DNA from 3 places in the Streptomyces sp. 7N604 genome. Region 1 is predicted to be linked to each of the others. Evidence: riboswitches for the same ligand, from Rfam matches in the RefSeq annotation. Region 1 holds a riboswitch; each other region holds the start of a gene.
What was found. Region 1 has a riboswitch for cobalamin ahead of ACTWP8_RS17935 (cobalamin biosynthesis protein). Riboswitches for the same ligand answer to the same signal wherever they lie in the genome.

Region 1 (4,845 bases):
CGTGGCGACCACGTCGGCCCAGGCCTCCACCAGGGGCGCCGAGGGGCTTTGCAGCGACTCCAAAGTTCACCTCAAAGACAGTGATCTGTTTCACAGAATTCAGTGGGGGCGGCACCACCGGTCGGTTTGTGCCGCTCTGCGCCTCGCCGAGATCCAACCTCCATGGATACGACAGCACCCCAACGCCCCATCCAGTTCACCTTCCGTTCACTCAGCATCCCTACGGTCACGGCAGCCACTGACCACCAAACTGATTGCCTGGGTGAATGGAACACATCACGCTTCTCATCGGGATCGTGATCATCACGGCCTTGGTGTTTGACTTTACGAACGGCTTCCACGACACCGCCAACGCCATGGCCACCACCATCTCCACCGGGGCTCTCAGGCCCAAGACCGCGGTGGCGATGTCGGCGGTCCTCAACCTCGTCGGGGCGTTCCTCTCGGTCGAGGTCGCGGCGACCATCTCCAAAGGCATCGTCGATGAATCCGGCATCCAGCCCGAAGTGATCTTCGCGGGTCTGGTGGGTGCCATCGTCTGGAATCTGCTGACCTGGCTGGCCGGTCTCCCCTCCAGCTCCTCGCACGCCCTCTTCGGCGGCCTGATCGGCGCGACCGTCGCCTCGGCGGGCCTCGGCGCCGTCCACGGCGACGAGGTCGTCATGAAGGTCCTGATCCCGGCCGTCGCCGCGCCGGTCGTCGCGGGCATCGCCACCCTGCTGGCGACCCGGCTGTCCTACCGCGCCGCCCGGAACGCCGACCCGGAGGCCACCGCCAAGGGCTACCGCGCCGGGCAGATCGCCTCGGCCGCGCTGGTCTCCCTGGCCCACGGCACCAACGACGCGCAGAAGACCATGGGTGTGATGACGCTGGCGCTGATCACCGGTGGCGCGCTCGCCCCGGACGCCGCCCCGCCGCTGTGGGTCATCGCCTCGGCCGGTCTCGCCATCGCGCTCGGCACCTACCTGGGCGGCTGGCGGATCATCCGCACCATGGGCAAGGGCCTCACCGACATCCAGCCGCCGCAGGGCTTCGCCGCCCAGACCGGCGCCGCGGTCACCATCCTGGCCTCCTCCCACCTCGGCTTCGCCCTCTCCACCACCCAGGTCTGCTCCGGCGCCGTGATGGGCTCCGGGCTCGGCCGCAAGGGCGGCGTGGTGCGGTGGTCCACGGCTGGCCGGATGTTCGCGGCCTGGGGGCTGACCCTGCCGGCCGCGGGTGTGGTCGGCGGCGCCGCTGCGCTGCTGGCGAAGCAGGGCACCGCGGGTGTCGCCGGTGTCGCCGTGCTCGCGCTTGCGGCCTGTGCCGCTATCTGGATCGCCTCGCGCCGCAGGCCGGTCGACCACACCAACGTCAACGACGTCGACGGCGTCGAGGGCGCAGAGCCGGAGGGCGTCGTCACGGCAGCCATCAAGTCCGTCTCCCCGCCGCCGGTGGGCACGGCCGCCGCCGGAGCCCAGGAGTCGGCCGGCCCGCCGCCCCAGTCGCAGTCCAAGTCCCAGTCCGCCACCACCAAGGTCACGGCCTAGGCCCCGGGATCAATCGGGATCAATCGAGATCGGTCGAGAGAAGCAAGAAGGAAGCATCCGCATGGACATCGACTGGGCAGCACTCGGCCAGGTCTTCGGCGTCAGCCTCCTGGTCACCGTCGGGATGGTCGGCCTGTTCACGCTCGGCATCGTCGGCAGCTCCAGGAAGGCGCAGCCGCAGCCGGACGGCACGGTCGCCGCGACCGGTGCACCGCCGGTCCTCGCGCGCGGGGGCGCGTACGCCTGCTACGCGCTGTGCGCTGCGGCCGTCGCGTACGGGATTTACCTGATCGTCGCCTGACGGAGCCCCGCGCCGCTCGCCATGCGCCCATGCGAGCACCGCTCGTCATGCGCCCCACGCGCGCGTGGGCACGTGGGGCGGCGGCAGCGGGCCTCCGCTTCCGTCTCCGCGCAGGGACAACGATGGCCCCACCCGCCCCTGTTGGCGGCAAGCCCTTCGTGCCCGCGGCCGGGGAACGATCGCAGTCGTTCCCCGGCCGCGGGCGTGTGAGGTCCTGCCGCAGGTCAAGGGGCAAGTTGACGGGCGTTCGCGGGCCGTGGTGGACTGCCGGAGCCAAACGGCGGCAGGAGAGGAAGCCGGTGCGAATCCGGCGCGGTCCCGCCACTGTCACCGGGGAGCGCTCCCCCACCCCAGAAGTCACGGCCCTTAACAACGGGTTGGAAGGCCGGGGGAAGCGCCGATCCGGGAGCCAGGAGACTCTCACCGCCGGTCACGTCGAGCCAGGGCGCGGACCCTGAGTGAGGACATATCGCCATGCCCGGCTGCCGCCGTACGCGCCGTTCGCGTCATACCCGCCGTTCCCCAAGAACCGCCGTCGCGCTTTCCCGCCGCCCGTGTTCCCCACGGCCGTGTTCCCTACGCGCGCGTGCCCCCCGCGCGCGTTCCCTCCGAGGCACGACGGCGTCCTGATCCGATGCGTGCCGAACACGCCTCTTTCGTGTACGGCGCCGCGCTGGGCTTCGCCTGCGACCTCGTCGCCGGCGATCCGCGGCGCGGTCACCCCGTCGCCGCCTTCGGGCGGGCCGCGGCCGCCGTCGAGCGGCGCTTGTGGCGCGACCACCGCGCGTACGGCGCCCTGCACGCCGCTGTGTGCGCGGGCGGCGCCGTGGCCGCGGCAGCAGCGCTGTCGCGCGCCGTACGCCGCTCCCCCGCGGCAGCCGTGGCGCTGACCGCCGTCGCCGCCTGGTCGGTGCTGGGCGGCACGTCGCTCGGCCGCGAGGCGCGGGCCGTGGGCGGCGCGCTGGCGGCAGGCGACATCGAGGTGGCCCGCGACCGCCTCCCACACCTGTGCGGCCGGGACCCGCAGGCCCTGGACGAGCGGCAGATCGCGCGCGCCGTCGTGGAGTCCGTCGCCGAGAACACCTCGGACGCGGTCGTGGGCGCCCTGGTCTGGGGCGCGGTGGCGGGCGTGCCGGGGCTGGTGGGGTTCCGGGCGGTCAACACCCTTGACGCCATGGTCGGTCACAAGTCGCCGCGCCATCGGCGCTACGGCTGGGCCTCGGCCCGCCTCGACGACCTCGTGGGCTTCCCGGGCTCCCGGCTCACCGCGGCGCTGGCCGTACTGGCGGGTCCCGACCCGCGGGGCGCGTGGCGCGTCCTGCGCCGCGATGCGCGCAAGCACCCCAGCCCCAATGCCGGTCCTGTGGAAGCCGCGTTCGCGGGCGCGCTGGGCGTACGGCTCGGGGGCACACTCGCGTACGGCGGCCGGGTCGAGCACCGTCCTGTGCTGGGGGAAGGCAACCGCCCGGTGGCGGTGGAGGACATCGAGCGTGCGGTACGGCTTTCGCGGCGCGTGAGCACACTCGCGCTGGCGGCGTGCGTGGCCGCACGGCTGGCGTGGGCTGCCGGCGCACCACCGGCGCCGGGCGCGCTCCGGACCGCGCTGCGCGCCACGTCCGCCGACGCAGCGCGCATCCGCGCGAGAGACCGGCGCGCGGCGAACACCGGCTCTGCGGCACGGTTTTCCCACCCGGACGCCCCTTTCAGGGCGGGCGGGTGGGAAAACCCGGACGCGGAACGCCTGGGGACGGAGGGTCCGGGGCTGAAGGGTCCGGGGCCGCAGCGGCCGGGCGCGGAGGGGCTGGTACCGGCGCGGTCGGAGGCGGGGTTGCCGGGGAGCGGGGTCGTACGGCGGCTTGGGCTCGCGGGGCGGCTCGGTCGGGGCGCGCGCGTTCCCGGGGCCCGGAAGGAGCGGTCATGAATCGCAGGGGCGGCGGGCTGCTGGTCGCCGGGACCACATCCGACGCGGGCAAGAGCGTCGTCACGGCCGGCATCTGCCGCTGGCTGGCCCGCAAGGGCGTATCCGTCGCGCCCTTCAAGGCGCAGAACATGTCACTGAATTCGTTCGTGACACGCGAAGGCGCCGAAATCGGGCGGGCCCAGGCCATGCAGGCCGCGGCCGCCCGTATCGAGCCGACGGCCCTCATGAACCCCGTACTGCTCAAGCCCGGAAGCGACCGCAGCAGCCAGGTCGTCCTGCTCGGCAAGCCGGTGGGCGAGCTGAGCGCCAGCCGCTACCACGGAGGGCGGCAGGAGGAGCTGCTCGGCACCGTCGTGGCGTGCCTGGAGGAGCTGCGGGGCACGTATGACGCAGTGATCTGTGAAGGGGCCGGGAGCCCGGCCGAGATCAATCTGCGGCGCACCGACATCGTCAACATGGGGCTGGCGCGGGCCGCTCGGCTGCCGGTCGTGGTGGTCGGGGACATCGACCGGGGCGGCGTCTTCGCCTCCTTCTTCGGCACGACGGCGCTGCTCGGCCGCGAGGACCAGCCGCTCGTCGCCGGGTATCTGGTCAACAAGTTCCGCGGCGATGTCGCCCTCCTGGAGCCGGGGTTGGAGATGCTGCGCGGCCTGACCGGGCGGCGGACCTTCGGTGTGCTGCCGTACGCGCACGGGCTCGGCATCGACGAGGAGGACGGCCTGCGCGTGTCGCTGCGGGGCGCGGTGCGCGAGTCGGTCGTCGCCCCGCCGCACGGCGAGGACGTGCTGCGGGTGGCGGTCGCCGCGGTCCCGCTGATGTCCAACTTCACCGACGTGGACGCGCTGGCCGCGGAACCGGGCGTGGTGGTGCGGTTCGTCGACCGCCCGGAGGAGCTGGCCGACGCGGATCTGGTCGTGCTGCCCGGCACCCGCGGCACCGTGCGCGCCTTGGAGTGGCTGCGCGAGCGCGGTATCGCCGCCGCCGTCGCCCGGCGTGCCGCCGAGGGCCGCCCGGTGCTCGGCGTCTGCGGAGGCTTCCAGATGCTGGGCGAGCGCATCGAGGACGACGTCGAGTCGCGGGCCGGGGCGGTCGAC
Region 2 (4,845 bases), on a different contig from region 1:
CGCCCTGTTCATGGGCTTCTACCTGCGCGTACTGCGGCCGGGCCGGGTCACCGAGGTCTCCGCCATCGGCGTCGCGCTGCTGCTGCTCGCCATCGTCGCGGGCGGCTGGGTCGCCGAGTCCTCGCTCGCCGACTTCTTCACGCTGTCGCCGGGCGCCCTGGTCATCTGGATGGTCGTCTACGGCTTTGTGGCCTCCGTACTCCCGGTGTGGATGCTGCTGGCGCCGCGCGACTACCTCTCGACCTTCATGAAGGTCGGAACGATCGCACTGCTGGCGCTCGGCGTCGTCATCGCGCTGCCGACGATGAAGATGGACCCGGTGACCAGCTTCGCCTCGAGCGGCAACGGGCCCGTCTTCGCCGGGTCGCTCTTCCCGTTCGTCTTCATCACCATCGCGTGCGGCGCGCTCTCCGGCTTCCACTCCCTGGTCTCCTCGGGCACCACCCCGAAGATGATCCAGAAGGAGACGCAGATCCGGATGGTCGGCTACGGCGCCATGCTGACCGAGTCGTTCGTCGCCGTCATGGCGATGATCACCGCCTGCATCATCGACCCCGGGCTGTACTTCGCGGTCAACTCCCCGGCGGGCGTGATCGGTTCGACGGTCGACTCGGCATCGCAGGCCGTGGCCGGCCTCGGCTTCTCCATCTCGCCCGACCAGCTCGCCGCGGCGGCCAAGTCGGTCGAGGAGCAGAGCCTCCTCTCCCGTACGGGCGGCGCGCCCACCTTCGCCCTCGGCATGTCGGAGATCTTCTCCTCGGTGATCGGCGGCGCCGGGCTGAAGGCGTTCTGGTACCACTTCGCGATCATGTTCGAGGCGCTGTTCATCCTCACCACGGTGGACGCGGGCACCCGGGTCGGGCGCTTCATGCTCCAGGACATGCTCGGCAACGTCTACAAGCCGTTCCGGCAGGTCAGTTGGAAGCCGGGCGTGTGGTTCGCCAGCGCGGTCGTCGTGGGCGGCTGGGGCTACTTCCTGTGGGTCGGCGTACACGACCCACTGGGCGGCATCAACCAGCTCTTCCCGCTCTTCGGCATCGCCAACCAGCTGCTCGCGGCGGTCGCCCTGGCCGTCTGCACCACGCTGCTGGTGAAGTCCGGGCGGCTGAAGTGGGCCTGGGTCACGGCGGTTCCGCTGGCCTGGGACGCGGCGGTCACGCTGACCGCGAGCTGGCAGAAGGTCTTCTCCGACGACCCGCGGGTGGGCTTCTTCAAGCAGCGGGCCCTCAACCAGGAGGCCATCGACGCCGGGAAGGTCCTGCCGCCCGCCAAGAACATGGACGACATGCACACCATCGTCACCAACGCGACGGTGGACGGCGTGCTCGCGGCGCTCTTCGCGCTCCTCATCGTCGTGGTGATCGCCGACGCGGGCCGGGTCTGCTACAAGGCGATCCGCGACCCGCAGAGCGTCACGCTGCACGAGGTGCCGTTCGAGGAGTCGAAGATCGTCGCCCCGGCGGGGCTCTTCCCGACCAAGGAGGAGAAGGCGGAGCTCGTGGCGGCCGGGGTCGGCGCGGACGCCGGTTCCGGGGAGCGGGGCGGAGCCCGCGACCGGGAGCCCCAGCCGTGAAAGGGGCGGCGGGCATCCGCAGGACGGCCTCGAAGATCCGCTGGTTCTGGCGCGAGGCGTCGGGCGAGGCGACGTACGACCGTTACGTCGCCCACGCCCGGGCCCACGACCCGCGGGCGGAGGTGCTGAGCCGACGCGAGTTCGAGCGGCAGCGCATCGATGCGCGGGAAGCCGACCCGCGGGAGGGCTTCCGCTGCTGTTGAACTCGTGGTCGTAGGACGGCCGCCGTATTCCCCGCCACCGGGGATTGCGGCGGCCGTTCGTCGTCAGCGCACCCAGTCCTTGAGAGGCGCGGTCTCCACGGTGATTCCCACGGGATCGGGCAGCTCGACCGCCTTGCCGAACGGAACGGTGTGGGCGTTCTCGTACCGGACGCCGTCCGGCTCGCTGAAGACCGTTACCTCGCAGCTGTCGCGGTCGATCAGGAGATAGACCGGGATGCCGGTCTCGGCATAGGCGCGTGGCTTCTCCGTCCGGTCGCGCCCATCAGTGTCGGAGTCGTACGAGGTGACCTCGACGGCCATCAGCACCGGAGCGGGGTCGGCCCATTCGCCCTGGCCGACGAAGGCGCCGCTGGACGCCAGCGAGCCGTCCGGCCGTGCCCGCCCCTTCCGGTACTCCTGCACCTTCAGGCCCTGGTCGGGGTAGAGCCACAGCTCCGGGCGCGACTGCATGCAGATGCGCGTCAGCCACTCGATAATCCGCCCGTGATCCCCGTCCGGCATGGGCTTGCTCCTGATTTTCCCATCGATGAACTCCAGCCGTGCGCCTTCCTCCATGCGAGCGGCTATCCGAGCGGCCTCTTCAAAGCTCTCGATCGTCATGTGCGGCCGGTCGGCGAGCACGGTCATCGAGCCTCCTCCTGCTGCTTGTCGGACGGAGCAGTCCTACCCGCACGACGATAGCGGAGGGCACCGACAGTCGGCGCCTCATCGCTCGCGACTCACTAGATGTGGGGGTTGGCCCCCGAGGCCACCCCTACATGTATGCTCGTGCTCGCTGCCACCGCAGGGGAATCCGGTGCGAATCCGGAACTGTCCCGCAACGGTGTGGATGTGCGTGTTCGCGCATGTCCCGAGTCCGAGGACCTGCCGGCAGCACCGCCCGGCTCGACCGGACCGGGCGGCGAATCGTCCCGGGTCTCGTGGGTTGGGCCGACGGACGCTGCGCGGTGTGCTGCCGCCCCTTCCCCGGGGTGACGTACGCCCGCACGCGCCCGTGGCGCACCACCCCTCGCGGCCCCAGCCGAGCGAGGGAGAGCCACGTGACCATCGCGCCCGCGGATCCTGCGTCACGCGAGTCCGTATCGGAGCCCGCCACAGCCGCGGTGACCGCCCCAGCAGCCGTGGAGGCGGGCATCGCCGACGGCCCCGGCTCCGCCCTGCTGCGCACCCTGACCGACCTCACCGCCGACCTGCCCGCGACCGACCCGGGCCGGGTCGCCGCGGCCGCGCTCCGCGGCCGCCACGCGGGCTCCGACGAGGCCGAGTTGCGGGAGCTGGCCACAGAGGCGGCGGCCGGGCTCATCTCCGAGGACCCCGAGTACTCGCGGCTCGCCGCGCGCCTGCTCACCCGCGCCATCGCCGAAGAGGCCGCAGGCCAGGGCGCCGTCTCCTTCTCCGCCTCGGTCGCGACCGGCCACCGGGAGGGCTTGATCGCCGACGGCACGGCCGAGTTCGTCCGCGCCCACGCCGCCCGCCTCGACGCGCTCGTCGAGTCCGCCCTCGCCGACGGCGCCGACGACCGGTTCGGCTACTTCGGTCTGCGCACCCTCCACAGCCGCTATCTGCTGCGCCACCCCATCACCCGTCAGGTCATCGAGACCCCGCAGCACTTCATGCTCCGAGTGGCCTGCGGACTCGCGGAGGACGGCTCGGAGCGGGCTGTCGGCGAAGTGGCCGCGCTCTACGGGCTGATGAGCCGCCTCGACTACCTCCCCAGCTCCCCCACCCTCTTCAACTCCGGTACCCGCCACCCGCAGATGTCCTCCTGCTATCTGCTGGACTCCCCGCTGGACGAGCTCGACTCGATCTACGAGCGCTACCACCAGATCGCACGGCTCTCGAAGCACGCGGGCGGCATCGGCCTGCCGTACAGCCGCGTCCGCTCGCGCGGCTCGCTGATCCGCGGCACGAACGGGCACTCCAACGGCATCGTGCCGTTCCTGCGCACCCTCGACGCCTCCGTCGCCGCGGTCAACCAGGGCGGGCGGCGCAAGGGCGCGGCCTGCGTCTACCTCGAGACCTGGCACGCGGACATCGAGGAGTTCCTGGAGCTGCGCGACAACACCGGCGAGGACGCGCGCCGCACCCACAACCTCAACCTCGCGCACTGGATCCCGGACGAGTTCATGCGCAGGGTCGAGGCGGACGGGCCGTGGTCGCTGTTCTCGCCCGCGGACGTACCGGAGCTGGTCGACCTGTGGGGCGCCGAGTTCGACGCCGCGTACCGGAAGGCGGAGGCGGAGGGCCGCTACGTCAAGCAGATCCCGGCCCGCCAGGTCTACTCCCGGATGATGCGCACCCTCGCGCAGACCGGCAACGGCTGGATGACCTTCAAGGACGCCGCGAACCGGACTGCCAACCAGACCGCCGAGCCCGGCAGGGTCGTCCACTCCTCCAACCTCTGCACCGAGATCCTCGAGGTCACGGAGGACGGCGAGACCGCCGTCTGCAACCTCGGCTCGGTCAACCTCGCCGCCCACCTGGGCGAGGACGGCGAGATGGACTGGGAGCGGCTCGACGCCACGGTCCGTACCGCCGTGACCTTCCTCGACCGGGTCGTCGACATCAACTTCTACCCCACGCCGCAGGCCGCGGCCTCCAACGATCGCTGGCGGCCGGTGGGCCTCGGCGTGATGGGCCTCCAGGACGTCTTCTTCCGGCTGAAGCTGGCCTTCGACTCCCCCGAGGCCGCCCGGCTCTCCACGCAGATCGCCGAGCGCATCATGCTGGCGGCGTACGAGGCGTCATGCGCTATCGCCGAGCGGCACGGCCCTCCCCCCGCCTGGTCCGCCACCCGCGCCGCGCGCGGCGTCCTGCACCCCGACCACTACGCCGCGGAGCCGCGCTGGCCCGAGCGGTGGGACGCGCTGCGCGCCCGTATCGCCCGGACCGGCATGCGCAATGCGCTGCTGCTGGCGATTGCGCCGACGGCGACGATCGCCTCCATCGCGGGCGTGTACGAGTGCATCGAGCCGCAGGTGTCCAACCTCTTCAAGCGCGAGACGCTGTCGGGCGAGTTCCTCCAAGTCAACTCCTACCTGGTGGCGG
Region 3 (4,845 bases), on a different contig from region 1:
AGCGCCTGCCGCAGCAGATCCGCGATCTCCCCTGCGGACGGGACGCGCGGCGAGTGGATGTCGTACACACCCGGGCCCACCTCGCGCGGGTAGCCCGCCTCCGCCAGCTCGCCCGCGATGCCCATCCGGGACCTCGCCGCCTCCAGGCTGATCACGTCCGCGTCCAGGGCCTCGATGGCGGGCAGGATCTCGCCGAACTCCGCGTAGCACATATGCGTGTGCACCTGCGTGTCGGCCCGGACCCCGCCCGTGGTGAGCCGGAACGCCTCGGTGGCCCACGCCAGATACCCGGCCCGCGCGGCCCGCCGCAGCGGCAGCAGCTCGCGCAGCGCGGGCTCGTCGACCTGCACCACCGCCGTGCCCGCCGCCTCCAGATCGGCGACCTCGTCGCGCAGGGCGAGGGCCACCTGCCGGGCGGTCTCGGCGAGCGGCTGGTCATCGCGTACGAAGGACCAGGCGAGCATGGTGACAGGACCTGTGAGCATGCCCTTGACCGGACGCTCCGTCAGGGACTGGGCGAAGCGCGTCCACTCCAGGGACATGGGCGCGGGCCGCGACACGTCCCCGGCGAGGATCGGCGGCCTGACATAGCGGGTGCCGTACGACTGGACCCAGCCGTGCCGGGTCGCCAGGAAGCCGTTCAGCTGCTCGGCGAAGAACTGCACCATGTCGTTGCGCTCGGGCTCGCCGTGCACCAGCACGTCCAGACCCGCCTTCTCCTGGAAGGCGATCACGTCCCGGATCTCCCGCTCGATCCGCTCCCGGTACTCGTCCTCGGTGAGGCGGCCGGTCCGCAGGCCCGCGCGGGCGGCCCGGAGTTCGGCGGTCTGCGGGAAGGAGCCGATCGTGGTCGTCGGCAGCGGCGGCAGGCCGAGTCGGGCGCGCTGGGCGGCGGCCCGTACCTCGTACGGCTGCGGGCGCCGGGTGTCGGCAGCCGTCACCGCCGCGCAGCGCTCCCGTACGGCCGCGTCGCGGGTGAGGGCGGAACCGGCACGCGAGGCGCGCGCGGCACGGGCAGCGGCGAGCTGCGGGGCCACCGCGTCCCGGCCGTCGTTCAGGGCGCGGGCGAGGACCGCGACCTCAGCCGTCTTCTGCCGCGCGAAGGACAGCCAGCGGGCGACCTGAGGGTCCAACTCCCGCTCGGCTGCCGCGTCCAGCGGCACATGCAGCAGCGAGCAGGAAGGCGCGGGGTCCACCCGCCCGGCCAGGCCCAGCAGGGTCGCGAGGGTGCCGAGCGCCTGCTCCAGATCGGCGGCCCAGACGTTGCGGCCGTCGACCACGCCCGCGATCAGGCGGCGGTCCTGCAGACCTCCTATGGCGGCGAGCGCGTCCACATTCGCCGCGGCCGGTCCGGTGAAGTCCAGGGCGAACCCCTCGACCGGGGAGTCCGCGAGCACCGGCAGCGCCTCGCCGAGCCCGTCGAAATACGAGGCGACGAGCAGCTTCGGCCGCGCGGGCACGGCGCCCAGGTCGCGGTAGGCCCGCGCGGTCGCGCTCAGCACCGCGCCCGGCTGGTCCTGGACGAGGACGGGCTCGTCCAGCTGCACCCACTCGGCCCCGGCCTCCCGCAGATCCGCGAGCAGCGACGCGTACACCGGCAGGAGCCGGTCCAGCAGCGTCAGCGGCTGGAAGCCGGGTGCGGCATCCGGGGCGGGCTTGGAGAGCAGCAGGAAGCTGACCGGCCCGAGGAGCACTGGGCGGGCGGTGAACCCCGCGTCACGGCCTTCGGCGAATTCCCCGACCTGCTTGCGTGAGTCCGGGGCGAAGACGCTGTCCTGGCTCAACTCCGGTACAAGGTAGTGGTAGTTGGTGTCGAACCATTTGGTCATCTCCAGCGGCTGCACATCCGCCGTGCCACGGGCCATGGCGAAGTAGGTGTCCAGCTCGCCGAGTCCGGCCGCGCGGTGCCGGGCCGGGACGGCGCCGACGGCCCATGCGGCGTCGAGGACGTGGTCGTAGAGCGAGAAGTCGCCGGTGGGGATCTCGTCGATGCCCGCGTCGCGCAGCTCGCGCCGGACACCGGCGCGCAACGCGGCCGCCGTGCGCAGCAGTTCCTCCTGGGTGATGCGTCCTGCCCAGTAGCCTTCGACGGCCTTCTTGAGCTCCCGGTCGGGGCCCTGCCGGGGGTAGCCGTGCAGAGTCGCCCGCACGCGTGCGGTGTGCGGGGCCTGCGCGGTCCGCGGCGATGTCGCGGTCTGCGCTGTCTGTGCCGTCTGCGCGGTCTGTGAGTCGGTCACGGAACTCTCCTTCGCGAGTTCGTCAGCGACCTCGGGAAGGCGGAGCACGTCGAAGACGGGGACGCTCGTACGTACGCCGTACGCCGTACGCCCCTGCCGCCGCCGACCCGCCCTCGAGGTCCCGGTTGGCCGCACCCCACGGCGGGGCACGGGCAGTGGCAGGTCTTCGGACTCGCGGGCGCGCCTGATGACCTTGCCAGGCACCTACTGGCCGTCGCTTCCCGGACGCCGGGCGTCCAGTGCGTAAGACGGCGGTCGTTCCCGCTCACCGCTGCGGGGCAGTTCCGGATTCCCACCGGATTCCCTCTTGCGACGCTCCCGCCTGGGAGGCGGGGCGAACCAGCTGCACGGCCAGCCTAACGCCTGTGCGCAGATGATCAATGTGCCTGTGGACAACAGGACTCCGCGCCCCCAAGGATTCCGCGCCCCGTGCGTAGGGTGATCGCATGCGCGTCGTATCGCTCGTTCCCTCCCTCACCGAGGCCGTGGCCGTCACCGCGCCCGGGCTGCTGGTCGGCGCCACCGCGTGGTGCAGCCACCCGGCGGGCCTCGACGTCGTACGGGTCAAGGGCACCAAGAACCCCGACGTGCCCGCGATCATCGGGCTCGCTCCCGACCTGGTGATCGCGAACGAGGAGGAGAACCGCGAGCCCGACCTGGCCGCGCTGCGCGACGCGGGGCTCGAGGTCCTCGTCACCGAAGTGCGCACGCTGGAGCAGGCGTTCGCCGAGCTGGTGCGGGTGCTGGTGCGCGGCTGCGGGCTGGCCCGGCCGCGATGGCTGGACGAGGCGGAGGCCGCCTGGCAGGACGTGCGGCCGCCCGGGGACCGGCTGACGGCCGTCGTGCCGGTCTGGCGGCGGCCGTGGATGGTCCTCGGCCGCGACACCTTCGCGGGCGACCTGCTCGCGCGACTCGGCGTCGACAACATCTACGCCGGGCACGCCGACCGCTATCCGAAGATCCGGCTCGACGAACTCAACGCGGCGGGCGCAGACCTCGCCGTGCTGCCCGACGAGCCGTACGCCTTCGGGACCGGCGACGGCCCCGAGGCTTTCCCCGGCCTGCCGTACGCGCTCGTCAGCGGCCGCCATCTCACCTGGTACGGGCCGTCGTTGGCACAGGCCCCGGCCGTCATCGGCGCGGCGCTGCGAGCAGCCGGCCGCTGAGCGTGGCACGCAACGTGCGGAATCCGGCGACGGCCCAGGCCGCCACGAGCAGCGCGAAGAGCGCCGCGGCCGACCAGCCGTACGCGTCGAGGCCTGTGTGCCGGGCCAGGGCCTCGGCGCCCGTGACACAGGTGCCGACCGGGAACGTGAACGCCCACCACGTCATCGAGAACGGCATCCCGCGCCGCACTGCCCGTACGGTCAGCGCGGTGGCGAAGACGAGCCAGAGGAGGGCGAACCCCAGCACCGGCACGCCGTAGAGCACCGCGAACGCGCCCAGCGCCTCGGCGTAGGGCGCCCGGACCGCGCCGCCGCGCGCCGCGTCCGCGAGCTGACCGGGGCGGGGCGGGCAGGCCGGGGGAGCCGGGTGAACCGACCCGCAGACCGGCTCCGGCAGTGGCCACGATAGCGGTGCCCATGACGGTCGCGTACCAGTTGGGCCCGAGTTCGCGCACCGAGACCCGCGCCCGGCGCTCGGGGGCGGGTGCCGGCCCAGCGCCGGACAGGGGACGGGGGCGGGACTGCGCGAGGGTGGCCATGCGAGTACCCTCGCGGGCGCCCGGCCCGCGACCTGCTGTCCCTCACGCGCCGGGCGCGCTGACGGCCGTACGGCTCCCCCGGTCCCCCCTACCCCGCCGCTCACTCAAGCTTTCTGCAGAGCAGCGCATCCGGTGTCTTCGACGACCCCACGCGCCCGGTGTACGCGACCCCGGCCGCGTACTCGTCGTCCGCGCACTGGCCCTTATGGCGGCCGTACGCGAAGTCGCCGCCCTTGGCTGCCGCCGGCCGGTCGTCGCCCCGGTCGAACCACACCGTCCGGCCGTTCGTGCCCAGCGCCGTGCCCGCCTCCGCGCACAGGGCGGCGGAGACGGCGGCTCCGCGCACGCTGTAGCCGATGAGGAAGTGGCGGGCCGGGCACTGGAGTTTGGTGTACCCCGAGGCCCAGTCGCCGCCGCCCGGTTCGACGTACCGTTCGTCGCGGACGACCTCGTGTCCGCCGCCCGCGGGCCAGAGGCCGCGGGCGCCTGCGTCCGTGCACAGCCCCCGGTTTCCGGTGTGGCTGAGCCCGGCGAGCCGCTGCCCGTCCGGGCACGCCGCCTTGCGCGCCCCGGAGTCCCAGTCCGGCAGCGCGCGCATCCGCAGCGACTGGACGAAGTCCCCGTGGTCGGGGCTCAGCATGGACCAGCGGTCGACCGGTTCGACCTCGCCGGTCTTTCCCCGGGAGTTGATCAGCCGGAGCCAGGCGGGGGCGCGCCAGTCGTCACCGTCGAACAGGCCCATGCGCTCACCCGCCGCGTTCCAGTGCAGCAGGGCCCAGCCGTTGCCCTTGCGGTTCTCGTGCCAGCCGACGAGCGGCCAGTACGCGAAGTCGGCGTCGGTCTCGACGAGATAGTCGACGAAGTTGCGGAACCAGGCCCGCTGCTTCTCGCCGGTCTCCTCCC

Region 2: another riboswitch for cobalamin. It lies ahead of ACTWP8_RS25575 (ribonucleoside-diphosphate reductase subunit alpha); the one in region 1 lies ahead of ACTWP8_RS17935 (cobalamin biosynthesis protein).
Region 3: another riboswitch for cobalamin. It lies ahead of metE (5-methyltetrahydropteroyltriglutamate--homocysteine S-methyltransferase); the one in region 1 lies ahead of ACTWP8_RS17935 (cobalamin biosynthesis protein).

What each region holds. Positions count from the first base shown of each region.
Region 1 is NZ_JBQQBX010000015.1:52,489-57,333, forward strand. It holds gene ACTWP8_RS17920 (class II aldolase/adducin family protein) at 1-63, opposite strand, end outside; gene ACTWP8_RS17925 (inorganic phosphate transporter) at 267-1,529, shown strand; gene ACTWP8_RS17930 (hypothetical protein) at 1,591-1,830, shown strand; cobalamin riboswitch at 2,120-2,250, shown strand; partial or broken gene ACTWP8_RS17935 (cobalamin biosynthesis protein) at 2,465-3,397, shown strand; gene ACTWP8_RS17940 (cobyric acid synthase) at 3,748-4,845, shown strand, end outside.
Region 2 is NZ_JBQQBX010000024.1:73,201-78,045, forward strand. It holds gene ACTWP8_RS25560 (carbon starvation CstA family protein) at 1-1,573, shown strand, start outside; gene ACTWP8_RS25565 (YbdD/YjiX family protein) at 1,570-1,776, shown strand; gene ACTWP8_RS25570 (Uma2 family endonuclease) at 1,840-2,424, opposite strand; cobalamin riboswitch at 2,553-2,683, shown strand; gene ACTWP8_RS25575 (ribonucleoside-diphosphate reductase subunit alpha) at 2,838-4,845, shown strand, end outside.
Region 3 is NZ_JBQQBX010000007.1:211,329-216,173, forward strand. It holds gene metE (5-methyltetrahydropteroyltriglutamate--homocysteine S-methyltransferase) at 1-2,150, opposite strand, end outside; cobalamin riboswitch at 2,378-2,597, opposite strand; gene ACTWP8_RS10275 (helical backbone metal receptor) at 2,684-3,403, shown strand; partial or broken gene ACTWP8_RS10280 (C4-dicarboxylate ABC transporter) at 3,369-3,737, opposite strand; gene ACTWP8_RS10285 (glycoside hydrolase family 5 protein) at 4,043-4,845, opposite strand, start outside.